DNA from 3 places in the Anoxybacillus sp. LAT27 genome. Region 3 is predicted to be linked to each of the others. Evidence: predicted binding sites of a transcription regulator. Region 3 holds the regulator's gene; each other region holds the start of a gene.

Region 1 (4,907 bases), on a different contig from region 3:
GATAAGAGCAATGCCGATCACAACAGCAATTAAAATAAAATTGTATTCGAAGCCGTTTTGTGTGACCCAAAACCCATTTGGTGCATGTACTTTTACAATGGCAACGATCATCGTTGCGGCGATTAACAAAGCTGCAAATGGGGTGAACAACCCTAGGGCAAACAATAATCCACCGACGAATTCAGCTAAGCCAGCGAGTAAAGCCATAGTCACACCAGGTTTTAGTCCGATCGATTCAAGCCATCCTCCCGTTCCTTTTAAGCCATATCCTCCGAACCATCCGAACAACTTTTGCGCGCCATGACCGACAAAAGTTAAACCGACAGCGAGACGGATAAGTAAAATACCAATGTGCATCATAATCATTTCTCCTTTCATATATCTTGATTTCAAGATAAAAGTTGTGCGATAGGCCTTTAAAAAGGCGCTAATGAAAGACCTATCTTTTTGAGCAAGTGAATCGTCATTTCTTTTTCATCTGTGGACAAAGATTGGAAAATCTCCAACATTTTTTGTGCGTGCTGCGGGAAAATGTGATCCATTAGTGCTTTTCCTTCTTCAGTAATAACAGCGTACGTAATGCGGCGGTCCTTTTCACAACGTTGCCGGACGATATATCCTTTTTCTTCGAGTTTGTCGATGACGTATGTCATGCTTCCACTTGTAAGCAAAATTTTATCACCGATTTGCTGGATCGGCTGCGCTCCTTTATGATACAGCAAATCGAGAACACCAAACTCCGTTGGATTTAGTCCGTAACGTTGAATGTCATGTTTTACATGTTCCGACACCGCTTTATGTGCTCTAGAAAGGACAATGAATAGTTTTAATGATAATGTTTGATCGTTTTGGCTCATGTGCATCAACCTTTATCTTGATTTCAAGATAATTATAAACTTACGAAAAGTAAGTTGTCAATATAGTTGTTTTTATGGATATCGTATAAGGTGCTAGTTCAGCCACACGCTTTCGACTAGCACCGATGATTCCTTATTTATTTTCGTCAAGAATGCGCGGAAATAAAATATTATTCTCAAGATGAATATGAGTGAATAGATCTTCCTCTAGCGCTTCAAGCCGATTGTAAACTAGTCGATACGTTCCACATGCATCAAAAGGTGGTGTAAAATCGTTCGTGATTTTGCGAATTTCTTTAATAATATCTCCTGCCGTATCGTGTTCGGTAACAAGTTCTTCAATAACTTCTCTCATCGCTTGTTCATTTTCTTTTGTCGGATGTTGTTCGAATTGGATGATTAATGGAAATGCTTTTGTTTCTTCTTTCATTAAATGTTGTTCTAGTTCGGTTTTTAGCTCATTGAACAGCTTATGCACTTCAACTAAGTGTGGTTGTGTGGGACCATGAACGCGTGCCACTTTTGTTACATATGGGCTAAGTTGTGGCAATTCTTCCATTAAAAAATGATGATGTTTTTGAACAATATGCTCGATTAAGTTTGTATAGGAAGCCTCCATCCAGTTTTTTTCTACCTTTTCAAGCGATTTTTCATACATTGATTGTAGCTCGCTTAAAATTGTTTCTATATCTAATTGTTTTTCAGCGAGCACTTCAGATAAGGAACGATTTCCACCGCAACAAAAATCAATTTTATATGCTTTAAACAAATCGCTCGCTTTTGGGAACATCGCCACAATTTCACCGACCGTCGATTGTGCATTGAATATATTTTCCATAATTTTCTCCTCCGAAATGTATTGATATTTACAATGTAATCATATCTTCTTTTTTGTCTGTTTGTTGTGATGCTCATCACATGATTCTTGTGATTTTGGAAAAAACTTTGACAAATAAACTGTTCATATTGAAAGTATAATAGTTTATGAATAAATTTCCATATACCTTCTCGGGCTTTGAGCGCCATATGATCCGGGTGTTTTCCATAAATTAGATAATGATAGATTGCTAAATCCCTGCTAGTCTTATAAGCGAGCAACGGACTAGGAGGGATAACATGAGGAGATTACTAGCACTTGCTTCTATGTTTGTAGTTGCTTTTTGTTTTTCAACAACTGAAGTGAATGCGCAAACGACAGTTCATTACGTAAAGCCAGGTGAAACGTTTTGGACGATTGCGAAAAGCTACAATGTTTCATTGCTTGAACTCCAACGAATAAATCAAAAACAATCGGACGTTTTGTTTGTTGGTGAAACATTGCGCATCCCGCAACCGATTTCTCAAGCTGATAAAGATTTATTGGCCCGTCTTGTTCATGCGGAAGCAAAAGGGGAACCATATGCAGGAAAAGTAGCGGTGGCAACTGTCGTTTTGAACCGTGTCGATCATCCGAATTTCCCGAATACGATTCGCCAAGTCATTTATGAGCGTTCTGGGGGATATTATGCGTTTACTCCTGTACAAAATGGAGAGATTAACAAACCAGCAGATCGTGAAGCATATCGAGCGGTTGAAGAAGCCATTGCTTTTCGCGGTTTAGGAAGCGGATCATTATATTTTTACAATCCAAAAACGGCGAAAAGCGAATGGATCCGCTCACGTCAAGTGACAGTTGTTATTGGAAATCATGTATTTGCGAAATAATCCCTCTACGAGTGTAGGGGGATTATTTTTTATTCTTTATTGACTAATCAGTCAAAATTCTATATAATGGAATTGACTTGTTGGTCAATGGTTAAATAGTGCCGAGGGAGGCGAAATAATGGGGATTGTCAATGTCAATCAATTAACGAAAATGTATAAAAACAACCGAGGGATTGACGGTGTTACATTTTCAATTGAAGAAGGAGAAATTTTTGGGTTTATTGGGCCAAATGGGGCAGGAAAAAGCACAACGATTCGCACGTTATTAAATTTTATTTATCCAACAAGCGGTAGTGCTACAATTTTCGGGAAAGATATTGTGAAAGATGCAAAAGAAATTCGGAGACATGTCGGTTATTTACCTTCTGAAGTGCATTACTATGATGATATGAAAGTAATCGACTTATTGACGTATTCGGCATCATTTTACAAAGTGTCAGATCGACGATTGAAACAGTTAGCTGAACGTCTTGATTTAGATGTGCATAAAAAAATTGAAGATTTATCGTTTGGAAATCGAAAGAAAGTCGGTATCGTTCAGGCGCTTTTACACGAGCCAAAATTGCTAATTTTAGATGAACCAACAGGTGGATTAGATCCGCTCATGCAGCATACATTTTTTGAACTACTTTTGGAAGAACGAAAAAAAGGTGTAACGATTTTCTTCTCTTCACACATTCTTTCAGAAGTACAAAAGCTTTGCGACCGTGTAGCAATTATTAAGGAAGGAAAGTTAATTCAGGTGGAAACGGTTGAGCATTTAACGAAAAACCATTTGAAACACGTGACGGTCGTGTTTGAAGAAGGGCAACATATGACATTTGATTTGTCAGGTATTGTAAACAAAGAAGTGAAAGGCAACGAGATGACGATGTTATATAAAGGAGATATGAACGAACTCATTGCTCAGCTGCACAGTCTGCGCATCAAAGATGTGTCGATTAGCGAACCGTCTCTTGAAGATGTGTTTATGCACTATTACGAAAAGTGAGGGATGGACGATGTTTAAAAGAGAATGGCAACGAAACGCAAAATCATTGGTCATCTGGAGCGTTGTGATTGGCGGGCTCGTTCTTTTAACGTTAAGTATTTTTCCACAGTTTGCAGAGCAACAAAAAGAGGTCACAAAACTTCTTCAATCGTTGCCCCCAGCGATGATTAAAGCATTTGGAATGGATCAACTAAGCATTGGTGATTTAACTGGGTATTACGGTGTTCGTGTATATACGATGACGACGTTACTTGGTAGCGTCTATGCAGCGATGTTAGCTGCCAACATCGTTGCAAAAGAGGAGAATGATAAAACGATTGAATTTTTACTCGCTAAACCAGTAACAAGAAGTGAAATTTTAACAAAGAAATGGCTTGTTGTGGCGGTGAACATTCTTATTTTAAATGCGGTTTCTTTGCTTGTTAGTTTTATTGGTTTTCAAATGGCTAAAGAATACGATGTATCACTGAAGGCTGTTTATTTACTGACATTGGCAACAGTATTTCTTCACTTTACGTTTGCAGCTGTGGCGTTTTTATTATCAACGATAATGCGTAAAACGAGAAATGCATCATCATTTGCCCTCGGTCTTGTCTTTGTCACTTATTTTATGAATATGATGTCAAGTATTTCTGACGATTTATCGTTTTTAAAGTATGTGAGTCCGTTTAAATATGTCGATGCAGCACCGATTATTAACGAGCTTCAAATGGACTGGTTGTATACAGTTTTGATGATTGTAATCATGAGTGTAAGCATTATTGTAGCATATGTCATTTATCAAAAGAAAGATATCGTCACGTGAGGGGGATTTGATTGTACGAAGCGTTTGAAAGGCAACCGGAAGAAAAAAAGAAACTCATTATTCAAACCGTGATCGAAGAGTTTGTCCAAAACGGATACGACAATGCATCAACGGATGTGATGACGAGTCGCGCTGGCATTTCAAAGGGATTGTTATTTCATTATTTTAAAAGCAAAAAAAATTTATATTTATATGTTGTTCATTATGCAAAACAGTTGTTGACTGAAAAGACGATGGAAGCAGTAAACGAAATAAGATGTAACGATTTCTTTGAACGAATAAAACAAATTGTACTTACTAAACAGCAAATATTTATGAAATATCCGCGTGAAACACAACTAGTCATTGATGCAGTCGCTAATCCACCAAAAGCGGTAAAAAAAGAAATGGAACAACTGCTCGCAAAACACTATGAAACATATGCTGAAGATTTTCAATTGCAACATATTTTTTTAAAAGACCTTCTGCACAAAGAAACATTACGTGATGATGTATGTGTTGAGACGGTCGTGCGCATGACGATGTTGATCGTGGAACAATTATCAAATAA
Region 2 (4,907 bases), on a different contig from region 3:
AATAAAAGCCGGGCTTTATTCGTTTTTTGGCGCGCGAACGACCGATTCAAATTTTCCTTTATGGGCTGCATCACAAAACGGCATATTTTGTGAGAGCCCGCAACGACAGAGAGAAAATGTTTCTTTCGTTTCAAACTTGTTTCCTTCCATATCAATTAATTCAACATCTCCGGTCACACGAAATGAACCGTTATCCATCACTTTAATTTGCACTTTCGCCATATATTCCACCTCCTTGTATACCTTATATCGTATATACTATCTGTTTTATATAAGAAAAGCAAGAATGTGCATATTTGTCAGAACAGTGACAAGATAAATGGATGTGATTTTTTGTGATCAATGTCACATGATATAAATATTCCTTCTTGTACAATGAGAAGTAGTGAGCGAATCGGAGGGATGAAATATGCGTGATTTTCAACAAAATCCATTTATTGTTATATGGGAGTTAACTAGGGCGTGTCAGCTCAATTGTCTTCATTGTCGGGCCGAAGCACAGTATCATCGCGATCCGCGTGAATTAACGTTTGAAGAAGGGAAGCGATTAATTGATGATATTTATGAAATGGATCAGCCTCTTCTCGTGTTTACAGGTGGAGATCCGCTTATGCGTCCAGATGTGTACGATATTGCTAAATATGCGATTGATAAAGGACTTCGTGTATCGATGACCCCAAGTGCAACACCAAACGTGACAAAAGAAGCGATCCGAAAAGCAAAAGAAGTAGGCCTTGCTCGTTGGGCATTTAGCTTAGATGGTCCGAATGCGGATATTCACGATCACTTTCGTGGAACATCTGGCTCGTTCGACTTAACAATGAAAGCGATTCAATATTTACACGAACTCGACATTCCCATTCAAATAAATACAGTCATCTCTCGTTATAACGTTCATGTGCTTGACGAGATGGTGCAACTTGTTGAAAAGCTCGGCTGCGTGCTTTGGAGCGTATTTTTTCTTGTACCGACGGGCAGGGGAAAAGCGACAGATATGATTTCGCCTGTTGAGCATGAAAAAGTGTTTCGCTGGCTTTACGAAACGAGCAAACGTGTACCGTTTGATATAAAAACAACAGCAGGACAGCATTATCGCCGCGTTGTTTTACAACAAAAAATGCGAGAACGTCAAATTCACGGTGACATTCGTTATGAAGATGTGCTAATGAAAGGATTAACTGGACAAGTAGACGGACTAGGGCGTGCCCCAAAAGGAGTAAACGATGGAAACGGTTTTGTATTTATTTCGCATATTGGTGACGTATATCCAAGTGGACTATTGCCTGTAAAAGCAGGGAATGTACGTGAACAACCGTTATCCCATATTTATCGCCATTCTCCAATTTTCAAACAGTTAAGAAATCCAGACGGATATAAAGGAAAATGTGGCGTATGTGAATTTCGTTACGTTTGTGGTGGATCGCGTTCAAGAGCATATGCGGTTACAGGCGACTACTTAGCAAGCGAACCGTACTGCATCTACATCCCAAAAGCATGGCGTCAAAAAGAAAAGGTCGGCGAATAGCCGGCTTTTTTCTATTCATCCATACAGGCGATAAGTTCCTTATTTGTGTAAATTGGGAACTTGTCTTTTTTCTACAAACATTTTATTCATATGAAAGAACGTATGAAAGTTTTGTGAACATAACAAAAATTGTGAACAATATAACAGTTGCGATCGATAAATTTTTTTACGATAAAATTGTCAAACGATAAAGCGAGGGGGAATAAAGATGGAACGATTAAAACAATTTCTTCGAGTTGGTCATTTACCAACACTTCTTTCGTCTTTTTTGTACTTTGATATTAGTTTTATGATCTGGGTGATTCTTGGGGCAACAGGAACGTTTATTGTGGAAGATTTAAGATTGACCCCTGCACAAAAAGGAATGATGGTAGGAATCCCTGTATTAGGAGGAGCGTTGCTTCGTATTCCAATGGGACTATTAGCAGACCGATTCGGTGGTAAGAAAATGGGAATGATCGGAATGGTTTTGACATCCATTCCTCTTTTATGGGGTTGGTTGTTTGCTGATACATTGACACAAATTTATGCGCTTGGATTGTTATTAGGAGTAGCAGGAGCTAGTTTTGCTGTCGCTCTTCCTTTAGCAAGCCGTTGGTATCCGAAAGAACATCAAGGTTTGGCGATGGGAATTGCAGGCGCGGGAAATAGCGGAACGGTTTTAGCAATGTTGTTTGGTCCTCGTATCGCAGAAGAGTATGGTTGGAATAGTGTATTTGGATTAGCGCTCGTTCCTCTCTTTGTTGCTTTTATTGTATTTATCATCTTCGCAAAAGAATGCCCGACTGCGGTAAAACCAGCAAAAATATCGGAATATATGCGCGTGATGAAAATGAAGGAAACGTGGTTGTTTAGCTTTTTTTATAGCTTATCTTTTGGTGGATTTGTCGGAATGACGAGCTATTTAACACTATTCTTTTTCGATCAATACGGAGTAGATAAAGTGACGGCAGGAGATTTTGTGACGCTTGTCGTATTTGCGGGAAGCCTTGTTCGGCCAATTGGTGGCTATTTAGCTGATAAATATGGTGGAATGAAATTGCTCGTTTGGCTGTTTACAGGCGCTACTGTTACATTGGTGATTGTCGGTATGCTTCCGTCTGTTTATGTTGCATTAGCTCTTTTGTTTACCACACTTATTTTTTTTGGTACAGCGAATGGGGCACTATTTCAAGTCATTCCAAATGTATTCCCGAAAGAAGTCGGATTATTGACAGGTTTTGTCGGTGCAGCAGGTGGATTAGGAGGGTTCTTTTTACCTAATATTTTAGGTTTATTTAAACAATGGACGAATTCATATTCGTATGGCTTTTGGTGGGTAGCAGCAACTATGTTTGTTGCAATGCTTATTATGAGACGATTGCGAAAAACGATCGCTTAAATATCATTTTTTAACATTGTATGAACGTTTCTGAATATGTGATGCACATCACATTCTTATTTATGTGGTTTCTTTATGATGAAAGTACAACAATCATTTTTATAAATCATACTTCAAAAAGGAGAGATAACGTTATGAGTCAACCATTGAAAACGGCTTCAGAAAACGGTGAACGGACAAGTCGAATTGGTTCTTATTGGAACCCAGAAGATCCAGCATTTTGGGAAAAAGAAGGGAAAAAACATGCTCGTCGAAATCTGTGGATCTCTGTTCCAACGTTAATGTTGGCATTTATCGTTTGGCAAATTTGGTCTATTACTGCAGCACGTTTGAATGACATTGGATTCCAGTTGACGCAAAGTCAATTATTTACGTTAGCCGCTGTTCCGGGGTTAGTAGGTGCAACATTTCGTTTTGTTTACACGTTTGCTGTTGGGAAATTTGGCGGAAGAAACTGGACTGTTTTTTCGACAGGAATACTACTTGTTCCCGCAATCGGTGTAGGATTAGCCGTACAAAATCCCAATACACCGTATTGGCTCATGTTGCTGTTAGCGGCATTCTGTGGACTTGGTGGTGCAAATTTTTCCTCAGCATTAGCGAATATTAGCTTTTTCTTCCCGAAAAAAGAAAAAGGGACAGCACTTGGTATCAACGGCGGTCTTGGAAACATGGGAGTGTCTGTCGTTCAATTTGTGACACCCCTAATCGTAACTATTGGTGTATTTGGAGCGATCGGTGGTGAACCACAAGTACTCGCAGACGGCTCAAAAGTTTGGTTACAAAACGCTGCATTTATTTGGGTCATTCCGATTGTGTTTTTTACGATTTTAGCATATTTCGGTATGGATAACTTACCAAACGCAAAGCAATCTGTATCGGAGCAGTTTGTCATCGTCAAACGAAAACATACGTGGGTAATGACATGGCTATATACAGCGACATTCGGTTCGTTTATCGGGTATGCAGCGGCCTTTCCACTTTTATTAAAATCACAATTCCCAGAACACGTATCACTTGCCTTTTTAGGAGCATTTTTAGCGGCGGCATTCCGTCCGGTTGGGGGATGGTTATCTGATAAATTGGGTGGAGCACGTGTAACAAACTATGTCTTAATTATCATGGGTCTTGGTGCTGTAGCAGTCATGTATTTTACAACGGAAAAACACTTTATCGGATTTATCGTATCTTTCTTGATCTTATTTATTGCTGCAGGGATGGGATCTGGGTCAACATTCCAAATGATTCCAATCATCTTCCCGCCAAAAGAAGCGGCACCTGTTCTCGGTTTTACAGCCGCATTTGCAGCGTATGGTTCATTCTTTATTCCGAAATTATTCGGTTGGGCAGCTCAAAATACTGGTACACCAATTACAGCATTTTACTTCTTTATCGCATTTTATGTTGTATCAATTGCATTAAACTGGTATTATTATGCTAGAAAAAATGCGGAAGTGAAATGTTAGAAGAATAAAAGGGGATATCTGTAATAGATATTCCCTTTTGATATATGGAGGGACTAAAGTGAGAAAAATTTGTTTTTTTGTTATGATTTTGTTATTAGTGGCATGTAATCCTCACGCTGCTCAACCAAATGCGACACCATCCATTAAAGTTGCGGCAGCTGCAGATTTAACCCATGCATTTAAAGAAGTTGGGGAGCAGTTTAAAAAAGAAACGGGAATAGACGTTACATTTATTTTCGGTTCGAGTGGTCAGCTAGCAGAACAAATTAAGCAAGGGGCTCCATTTGACATGTTTGCTTCAGCGAATGTAGCGTATGTCGATGAACTTATTCGTGACCGTGTTGCTCTTGAACAAACAAAAAACATATACGCCTTTGGGCGCATTGGGCTTGCCGTAAAAGAAGGAGTAGCTGTAACGTCATTACAAGATTTACTGAAACAAGAGGTAAAAAAAGTGGCAATTGCTAATCCAGATCATGCACCATATGGATTAGCAGCAAAACAAGCGTTAATAAAATCTGATATTTGGGAGCAA
Region 3 (4,907 bases):
ACATGTGAATAATGTGGAAAACGTTGATTGTATGTTATTTTATCATAACAAGTTAACCACAACAAAACGGGGGATTTTTCTTTTGTTGTTGTGGATAATGTGGAAAAGTTGGTGAATAACTTATATTTAGGTGTTTTTTCTGTGGATATCTTTGTGTAAAAGATGAGCTAGCCCACAAATGGAGCTAGCTCGTTATTATTTTTGTAAAAGTTCCCATTGTTCGAATAACTCGTCGAATTTTTGTTTCAGCTCATCAATTTTTCCTTGAGTATCCCGAGCTTTTTCATAGTCGTTGTAACAGGAAGGATCATATAATTGTTGTTCATACGTAGCAATTTGTTGTTCGATTTGCTCCATTTCCGTTTCTAGCTGTTCGATTTTTCGTTGTCGTTGTCGTTCTAATTTTTTTCGTTCTTTTTCTTCTTCGTACGAACGTTTTGGTGACAACGATTCGCCCGTTTTAATTTTTTGGCTAATTTGTCCAAGCTCAAGCAGCTCTGCTTTTTTTGCTACGTAATAATCATAGTCCCCTAAATACTCAACAAGACCGTCTGTGGATAACTCATATATTTTTGTTGCAATTTTGTTAATAAAATAACGATCGTGTGAAACGAATATAATTGTTCCTGGGTATTCTATGAGCGCTTGTTCTAGCACTTCTTTGCTATCTAAATCTAAATGGTTTGTCGGCTCATCTAAAACTAATACGTTTGCTTTCTTCATCATGAGTTTAGCGAGAGCGAGTCGCGCTTTTTCTCCACCGCTTAACGTCTGAACAGGCTTCAATACGTCGTCACCAGAAAATAAAAAGTTGCCGAGAATGGTCCGAATTTCTTTCTCTGTTCTTAATCGATCTTCGTCCCACAGTTCGTCGATCACTCGTTTGTTTGATGTTAATTGTGCTTGTTCTTGATCATAATAGCCAATTTGTACGTTTGTTCCGTAGCGTATTTCTCCTTGTTTCTGATGGAGTTGTTTGATGATCGTTTTTAAAAGAGTTGATTTTCCAATTCCATTGGGCCCAATTAGCGCAATACTATCTCCGCGAGTGATACGGAATGAAAGGTTTGTTGCGATGATGTGATCGTAACCGATTGCTAAGTTGTTAGCTGTCAGCACGTCGTTTCCGCTTGGTCGTTCGATTTCGAAACGAAACGATGCCGATTTTTCATCACCGAGTGGCTTGTCGATGATATTCATTTTTTCTAATTGTTTTCTACGGCTTTGTGCTCGCTTCGTTGTTGATGCACGAGCGATGTTGCGTTGAATAAAATCTTTTAATTTTGTAATTTCCTCTTGTTGTTTTTCATACAATTTTAGTTGTTGTTCGAATTGTTCAGCACGTTGTTGTAAGTAGCTTGTATAGTTTCCGACATATTTTTTTATTTTTGTGCGTGATAGTTCATACACTTGTGTCACGATTTGGTCAAGAAAATAGCGATCGTGGGAGACGATAAGAATGGCCCCATCGTAATTTTTTAAATATTGTTCAAGCCATTGCAACGTTTCCATATCTAAATGGTTTGTCGGTTCGTCTAAAATGAGCAAATCTGGTCTTGTAAGGAGCAGTTTACCGAGCGCTAGCCTCGTCCGCTGTCCGCCGCTTAATGTAGATACTTTTGTCGTATAATCGTACTGTGAGAAGCGGAGACCATGAAGAACCGAACGAATATCTGCTTCATACTGATAGCCACCTTTTTCTTTGAATTCTGTTTGTAAACGATCATATTGCTCAAGTAGGCGCTCATAGTCAGCATCATGTAAACTCATTTGTTGTTCTAGTTCGCGTAATTGTTTTTCCATTTGTTGTAGCGGGGCAAACACATCGAGCATTTCTTCCCAAATGGAACGATGCGCTTGCAACCCTGTATATTGATCTAAATAACCGATCGTTACGTGTTTCGGTTTAATGATTTCGCCTGTGTCGTATGACAACTGTCCGGCAATGATTTTTAATAATGTCGATTTTCCCGCGCCATTTCTTCCAACTAACGCAATACGGTCTTTTTCTTGTATTTCAAGCTTAATGTCTGATAAAACTTGTTCCGCTCCATATGATTTGGATAGTTGATTTACTTGTAAAATGATCATTCTTTCTCACCTCAATCTTCTTTTGATAGTGTAACGTACTTTCTTGATATTCGGCAACACTAGTGTGTGAATAACAAATTTGACAAAAATAATAATAAAGGGTACAAAGGAAAGACAGAATGAAAAAAATAGTGTATAGTTTAGAAGTGGGGAGAATTTTTTAGACGTATAGGAGAGAAAAATGAAAGCGCTAACTATTTGTGAAAGGAAATGTGGGGGATTGACTCGTGAATAATGAACAACCAAAAATTCCGCAGGCGACCGCAAAGCGACTACCGTTGTACTATCGTTTTTTGAAAAACTTGCATGCATCAGGCAAGCAACGTGTATCTTCAGCGGAGTTAAGCGAAGCTGTAAAAGTCGATTCAGCAACGATTCGCCGTGATTTTTCATACTTTGGTGCGCTTGGAAAAAAAGGATACGGATATAATGTGAATTATTTGCTGTCGTTTTTCCGCAAAACGTTAGACCAAGATGAAACGACAGAAGTAGCGTTATTTGGCGTCGGTAATTTAGGGACAGCATTTTTGAACTACAATTTTAGTAAAAATAACAATACGAAAATCGTAATGGCGTTCGATGTTGATCCGGATAAAGTGGGAACAAAAGTCGGAGGGGTTCCGGTTTATCATTTAGATGAATTGGAAGAAAAGCTTGGAGGGATTACGGTAGCGATTTTAACCGTTCCTGCTCAAGTTGCCCAGCCGATTACTGACCGACTTGTTCAAAAAGGCATTAAAGGGATTTTAAACTTTACGCCAGCTCGCTTGCATGTGCCAGAACATATTCGTGTTCACCATATTGATTTAGCGGTCGAATTGCAGTCACTCGTTTACTTTTTAAAACATTACGGAAATGAGTAAACCTCCCGTTTACGAGCGGGAGGTTTTTTTTCGTAAAGAACGAATTCCTGCGCCGAAATCAAATGTAGCAATTAAAATAAATAGCATCGTTGTGATGTCCCAAATACCATCATCGGCGGTATGGACAGCAAAATAAGTAAATAAAATGCCTGTGAGAAAATAAAACAACGGTTCAGACTTCATGAAAACAGCCTCCAAATTACGAATTGCATTCGTTCTGCCTCACGCATAATGCTTTCGATTTCTTCAGCAAATAATGTTTGAATTGCAACGACAAAGGTGTTCATCAGTACATGTGCTGCAATAGGTACGATAATACGCTTTGTTTTGACATATAAGAAAGCAAATACAAATCCCATCGTTGCATAAAGAAGCAAATGTTCGAACTCTAAATGAACAACCGCAAATAAAAGCGAGCTGATGATGGCTGATAAGAAAAAGTTATATTTTTGATACAGCGTTCCGAAAATAATTTTTCGAAAGATGATTTCTTCTAAAACTGGACCAACGATTGAAGTGACGAGCATAAGAGCTGGTGTAAGTTTGACCATTTCAACGATCCGTCTCGTGTTCTCGGACCCCATTTCGACCCCAAAGAGGTGTACTTCGATGTTTGCTGCAATACCTTGGGCGAAAAGAGCGAGCAAAAACCCCCCAATCGCCCAAAAGACTGACATGCCAATCGATGATTGATGGCGATCATATGAGTATTTCATATCTTCTTTCATAAAATAAAGAACGAGAAAAAGAGCAATCGAGAAACTAATAACAGCCCAATAACCAGAAGCGATCGAAAAAGCTATTTCTTTATTTGATGCGTTGACAAAGCCGCTATGTGCAAGTAAAGGGACGCCGACTAAGCTCGATAGCTGCATGGCGATATATGTAATGATGACATACCAATATTGTTTTTTCACATGGTCAACCCCTTTTTACAAAATAAATACTTTTTCATTTTACCATATTTTTTGTATGAATTTCGAAAGGAAAGACATAATGAAAGAGGGAAATATGTATTGAAAAATTTTTAACTTCCTACTTGCAAAATTAAAAAAAGTTCATTAATATAATAAGTGTGTTAGCACTCGATTGTAATGAGTGCTAATAATAGAGCGAAAATCTAATTAAGGAGGTCGTTTGCCGTGTTGAAGCCACTAGGTGATCGCATTGTCATTGAATTAATCCAAACTGAAGAGAAAACAGCGAGCGGAATTGTTTTACCAGACACAGCGAAAGAAAAACCACAAGAAGGAAAAGTTGTGGCAGTTGGCTCAGGTCGCGTTCTTGATAATGGTGAGCGTGTAGCTCCAGAAGTGAGTGTGGGTGACCGCATCATCTTCTCAAAATATGCAGGCACAGAAGTAAAATATGACGGAAAAGAATATTTAATCTTACGTGAAAGCGACATTTTAGCTGTGATTGGTTAATCGTTCGTCTGATAACATATAAAGTGTACAAAAATACTTAACAAAAAAATCATCATCAAGGGGGTAAGATGTATGGCAAAAGAAATTAAATTCAGCGAAGAAGCTCGTCGTGCGATGTTACGCGGTGTAGATAAATTAGCTGATGCAGTAAAAGTAACATTAGGTCCAAAAGGTCGCAACGTTGTATTAGAGAAAAAATTCGGTTCTCCATTAATTACAAATGACGGTGTAACGATTGCAAAAGAAATTGAGTTAGAAGATCCGTTTGAAAATATGGGTGCGAAGCTTGTTGCGGAAGTAGCAAGCAAAACAAACGATGTTGCTGGTGACGGTACAACAACAGCGACTGTATTGGCACAAGCGATGATTCGTGAAGGATTGAAAAACGTAACAGCTGGTGCGAACCCAATGGGCATTCGCAAAGGTATTGAAAAAGCTGTTGCAGTTGCTGTGGAAGAATTAAAAGCAATCTCTAAACCAATCGAAGGTAAAGATTCTATCGCTCAAGTTGCAGCGATTTCTGCAG

The links. Region 3 encodes Rex, which represses fermentation and respiration genes when NADH is low (regulators of the CRP and FNR family bind a similar motif). Its sites were predicted from a motif close to TTGTGAAATATTTCACAA; they were not measured.
Region 1: a site for Rex is predicted at 1,760-1,777, ahead of ric (iron-sulfur cluster repair di-iron protein). Genes of this name have one in related genera too.
Region 2: a site for Rex is predicted at 2,943-2,960, ahead of LD028_RS14495 (NarK family nitrate/nitrite MFS transporter). Genes of this name have one in related genera too.

What each region holds. Positions count from the first base shown of each region.
Region 1 is NZ_JAIWYK010000062.1:101,454-106,360, reverse strand. It holds gene LD028_RS03960 (DoxX family protein) at 1-360, opposite strand, end outside; gene LD028_RS03955 (MarR family winged helix-turn-helix transcriptional regulator) at 417-857, opposite strand; gene ric (iron-sulfur cluster repair di-iron protein) at 991-1,695, opposite strand; gene LD028_RS03945 (cell wall hydrolase) at 1,974-2,561, shown strand; gene LD028_RS03940 (ABC transporter ATP-binding protein) at 2,680-3,552, shown strand; gene LD028_RS03935 (ABC transporter permease) at 3,563-4,357, shown strand; gene LD028_RS03930 (TetR/AcrR family transcriptional regulator) at 4,369-4,907, shown strand, end outside.
Region 2 is NZ_JAIWYK010000440.1:92,850-97,756, reverse strand. It holds gene LD028_RS14510 (CDGSH iron-sulfur domain-containing protein) at 16-222, opposite strand; gene LD028_RS14505 (TIGR04053 family radical SAM/SPASM domain-containing protein) at 410-1,525, shown strand; gene LD028_RS14500 (nitrate/nitrite transporter) at 1,734-2,906, shown strand; gene LD028_RS14495 (NarK family nitrate/nitrite MFS transporter) at 3,041-4,372, shown strand; gene modA (molybdate ABC transporter substrate-binding protein) at 4,431-4,907, shown strand, end outside.
Region 3 is NZ_JAIWYK010000082.1:3,211-8,117, forward strand. It holds gene LD028_RS08445 (ABC-F family ATP-binding cassette domain-containing protein) at 196-2,091, opposite strand; gene LD028_RS08450 (redox-sensing transcriptional repressor Rex) at 2,319-2,954, shown strand; gene LD028_RS08455 (YdiK family protein) at 2,964-3,137, opposite strand; gene LD028_RS08460 (CPBP family intramembrane glutamic endopeptidase) at 3,134-3,871, opposite strand; gene groES (co-chaperone GroES) at 4,097-4,381, shown strand; gene groL (chaperonin GroEL) at 4,454-4,907, shown strand, end outside.